One region of the Edwardsiella piscicida genome, then DNA from elsewhere that is predicted to be linked to it. Evidence: predicted binding sites of a transcription regulator. Region 1 holds the regulator's gene; the other holds the start of a gene.
What was found. Region 1 encodes LexA, which represses DNA repair genes until DNA is damaged. Its sites were predicted from a motif close to TNCTGTATGTACATACAGNA; they were not measured.

Region 1 (2,203 bases):
GACGTAGCCCGCGCAGGCGCATCACATGCAGCAGCAGCGCGACCCCCATCAGCAGCGTGACATAGTCGGCAATCACCGTCGCCCAGGCGGCACCGGCCACCTTCCAGCCCAGTCCCACCACCAGCCACAGATCCAGCGCGATATTCACCGCGTTGCCGACGATCAGCAGCAGCACCGGCGCCCGGGCGTACTGCACCCCCAGCAGCCAGCCCAGAATCACCAGGTTGGCCAGGGTCGCCGGCGCGCTCAGCCAGCGAATCTGCATAAACAGCTGCGCCTGCGTCTGTATCGCGGCCTCGGCGCCGACGATCTGCAGCATCAGCGCGCTCAGCGGCTGACGCAGCAGGATGATGCCCACCCCGGCCAGCAGGGCCATGATCAGCGGCTGCACCAACGCCCGCGCCAGCGCCGGGCGATCGGCGGCGCCAAACGCCTGGGCACACAGCCCGGTGGTGCTCATGCGCAAAAATAGCAGCAGCATAAACAAAAAGGTGGTGGCCATGCTGCCCACCGCCACGCCGCCCAGATAAACCGGCGAGTCCAAATGGCCGATCACCGCCGTGTCGACGATACCCAGCAGGGGAACGGAGACATTCGACAGAATCATCGGCAGCGCCAGGCGCCACAGCGCCTTGTCTTCCTGGAAAAAGCCTCGCATCACATCGCTCTCATCGTTGGGCCGGATCGCGCCGGCGCGGCGCGCTGACGCCGCAAAAAAAAAGACCCCGCGAGCCGAAGGATCGCGGGGTGGGGGCCGGGGTAACGCGCTGGCCTGGAGGCGCAGAGGCGCTACGCTCCGGGGCGGGGTACAGCCTAGATCCAGTCGCCGTTGCGGATCACGCCGACGGCCAGCCCCTCAATGGTGAAGTTCTGCTCGCGCAGATCGACGACGATAGGCTGGAAGTCGCTATTTTCCGGCAGCAGCTGCACCATATTCCCTTGTTTTTTAAGGCGCTTAACGGTCACCTCATCCTCAATGCGCGCGACGACCACCTGACCGTTGCGGACATCCTGGGTCTTGTGCACCGCCAGCAGGTCGCCGTCCAGGATACCGATATCGCGCATCGACATGCCGTTGACCCGCAGCAGGAAGTCGGCGCTGGGCTTAAACAGCGACGGGTCGACCTGGTAAAATCCTTCGATATGCTGCTGCGCCAACAGCGGCTCGCCGGCGGCCACCTGGCCAATCAGCGGCAGCCCCGTCTCATCTTCCATCAGCAGGCGGATACCGCGCGACGCGCCGGAGACAATCTCGATCACCCCTTTGCGCTGCAGCGCCTTCAGGTGCTCCTCGGCGGCGTTGGGTGAACGGAAACCGAGGCGCTGGGCAATCTCGGCACGCGTCGGCGGCATGCCGGTTTGTTCGATATGATCGCGAATCAGATCGTAGACCTGCTGCTGCCTGGCCGTAAGTGCTTTCATTCCGCCCCCTGTTCGTTTATACAGTTTTGCTGTGAGTATATACAGGTAGCGGATAATTTAAAACCGCGAAATACACAAAACGCCGGCCCCGGCGTGCTTTCCGCCGCCGCCAGACGGCGCTCAGCTTTTCCCCTGCGCTCGGTAAATACGCTGCGGACGGCCCACCTTGCCATAGACGATTTCCGCCACAATCTGCTGACGCGCCGCACAGAACTCCAGGTAGCGCCGCGCCGTCGTACGGCTCAGCATCAGGCTCTGCGCCACGCTTTCGGCGGTATGGCGTACCGTATCGTCCACAAACAACCCCTGCACCTTCTCCAGCGTCAGGGCATCGATGCCGACCGGCAGATCCTCTTTGCTGTCGCCGCGCGCATAGGCGTTATACATGCTGTCTATCTGACGCTGGCTAGCATTCTGATGCCCGCTGAGCATGCTGTTGCGCTGCTGATAGCGCTCCAGCGTCTGCCCCAGGCGCTCGTAGGCGATGGGTTTGATCAGGTAGTCGAAGGCGCCGCTGCGTACCGCCTCGGAGACGGTGTCCATGTCGCTGGCGGCGGTGGTCAGCACCACCCCGCCCGGATAGCGCTGCTGGGTCAGCTCATGCAGCAGATGCACCCCGACGCCATCCGGTAAATAGTTATCCAACAGCACCAAATCCGGGTGAAAACTTTTAATCATCGCCCGGGCCTGAGCCAGATTGCCGGCCAGCCACAGCTGGCCGCAGCAGGGATGATTGCGGATAAACTCCGCGTGCATCTCAGCCAGCGGCGTTTCATCCTCG
Region 2 (2,203 bases), 660 kb from region 1:
CTATCGCAAGATAAAGAAGTACGAGCTAACGGCCGGTTGATACGCCGCGCGGCCCGTTTGCCCGGGCCGCCCGCCGCTTAGCCGTGCACCCAGAACAGCCCAAGGACAAACAGGCAAAACAGCAGCGGTAGCGCCAGCACCAGCAGCTCCGCCATTCGCTGCAGCGGGCGCAGCACCTCCTGCGGGGTTCGCGCCAGCGCGACGGCGCCGACCAGCAGCGCCAGCAGCGAGAGCGCGCCGGCGAAGGCGGCATCGGCCAGCAGTACCGTCATCTTCCAGCCGCTGTAGGCCTGCGGCGAGATCGCCGCCTGATGCTGCCCGGTCTCCAGCCACTGCCACAGCAGCAGTACCCAGGGCATCAGCCAGGCGCCGCTGCCGACCATCCAGGAAAGCCGTCGTAATACCATATGTTCTCCCTTATCCCATGACGCCCGTCTCTACGGAACGGTTATGCTGGGTGGTGTCCGCTCTCTGGCGGCAAAAATAGTAAAAAGCCCCGCGCTGCGGGGCTTTAAGGGGGAATACCCGCGCGTTATCAGAACGGGATATCGTCATCAAAGTCCATCGGCGGTTCGCTGCTCTGCGGCGCGGCTGGCTGGGCCGGCGCGGAATAGCCGCCCTGCTGTGACTGCTGACGCGGTGCCGACTGGCCACCGCTGAACGCGGCACCCTGCGACGGCTGCGGCTGCTGCGGCTGACCCCAGCCACCCTGCTGCCCCTGGTTGCCCATCGGTGCGCCGCCGCCCTGGCGACCACCCAGCATCTGCATGGAGCCGCTGATATCGACCACGACTTCCGTGGTGTAGCGATCCTGGCCGCTCTGATCCTGCCACTTACGGGTACGCAGCTGACCTTCGATGTACACCTGAGAGCCTTTGCGCAGGTACTCACCGGCGATCTCCGCCAGCTTGCCGTACAGCGCAACACGGTGCCATTCGGTGCGCTCTTTCTGCTCACCGGTCTGCTTGTCACGCCAGCTGTCAGAAGTTGCCAGCGTCAAATTGGCAACGGCGCCGCCGTTCGGCATATAGCGGACTTCCGGGTCCTGACCCAGATTCCCGATAAGAATCACTTTATTTACGCCTCTGCTGGCCATGTCGACTCTCCTGATGAAGTAAATTTATTCAGTCTAAACCGTAAATTCTAACACGCCAGCGACGCTTGAGCACTCATCATCGTTTTGTGCAGGCGTTCGAGATCCGGTTTAGGGCGCGCCACATCGGTTATCGAATACTGGATATCCATTCAGTTTCGGATATGTCATAATCATTGATCCAGCGTGTGCACGGTGAGATCGGTAACTGTTAATCCGGGAAGTAGGCAATGGATAAAATAGAAATACGCGGTGCTCGCACCCATAATCTCAAGAATATCAATCTGATTATCCCCCGCGACAAACTGGTGGTCATCACCGGTCTGTCCGGATCCGGCAAATCCTCTCTGGCGTTCGATACCCTGTATGCCGAAGGGCAGCGGCGCTACGTCGAATCCCTTTCTGCCTACGCCCGCCAGTTCCTGTCGCTGATGGAAAAACCGGACGTCGACCATATCGAGGGGCTATCTCCGGCCATCTCCATCGAGCAGAAATCCACCTCCCACAATCCAAGATCCACCGTGGGAACCATCACTGAAATTCATGACTACCTGCGCCTGCTGTTCGCCCGCGTCGGTGAGCCGCGCTGTCCACAGCACGGCACGCCGCTGGCGGCGCAGACCGTCAGCCAGATGGTGGACAACGTTCTGGCCCAGCCGGAGGGCAAACGCCTGATGCTGCTGGCCCCGATCATCAAGGATCGCAAAGGGGAGCACAGCAAGACGCTGGAAAATCTAGCGGCGCAGGGCTACATCCGCGCCCGGATCGACGGCGAGGTGTGCGATCTCTCCGATCCGCCGAAGCTGGAGCTGCAGAAAAAACACAGCATCGACGTGGTCGTCGATCGCTTCCGGGTGAAGGCCGATATGGCCCAGCGCCTGGCGGAGTCGTTTGAAACCACCCTGGAGCTCTCCGGCGGTAGCGCGGTGGTCGCCGATATGGACGATCCCCAGGCGGAAGAGATGCTATTTTCCGCCAACTTCGCCTGCCCGCTGTGCGGCTACAGCATGCGGGAGCTGGAGCCACGGCTGTTCTCCTTCAATAACCCGGCGGGCGCCTGCCCCACCTGCGACGGCCTCGGGGTACAGCAGTATTTCGATCCGGAGCGGG

Region 2: uvrA (excinuclease ABC subunit UvrA) is a predicted target of LexA. The motif match lies at 1,232-1,251, and genes of this name have one in related genera.

The regions. Positions count from the first base shown of each region.
Region 1 is NZ_CP090968.1:258,572-260,774, reverse strand. Features, by position in the region: gene dinF (MATE family efflux transporter DinF) at 1-658, opposite strand, end outside; gene lexA (transcriptional repressor LexA) at 814-1,422, opposite strand; gene dpiA (two-component response regulator DpiA) at 1,543-2,203, opposite strand, start outside.
Region 2 is NZ_CP090968.1:3,355,750-3,357,952, forward strand. Features, by position in the region: gene L1P05_RS15220 (sigma-54 interaction domain-containing protein) at 1-40, shown strand, start outside; gene L1P05_RS15225 (hypothetical protein) at 78-407, opposite strand; gene L1P05_RS15230 (single-stranded DNA-binding protein) at 536-1,096, opposite strand; gene uvrA (excinuclease ABC subunit UvrA) at 1,324-2,203, shown strand, end outside.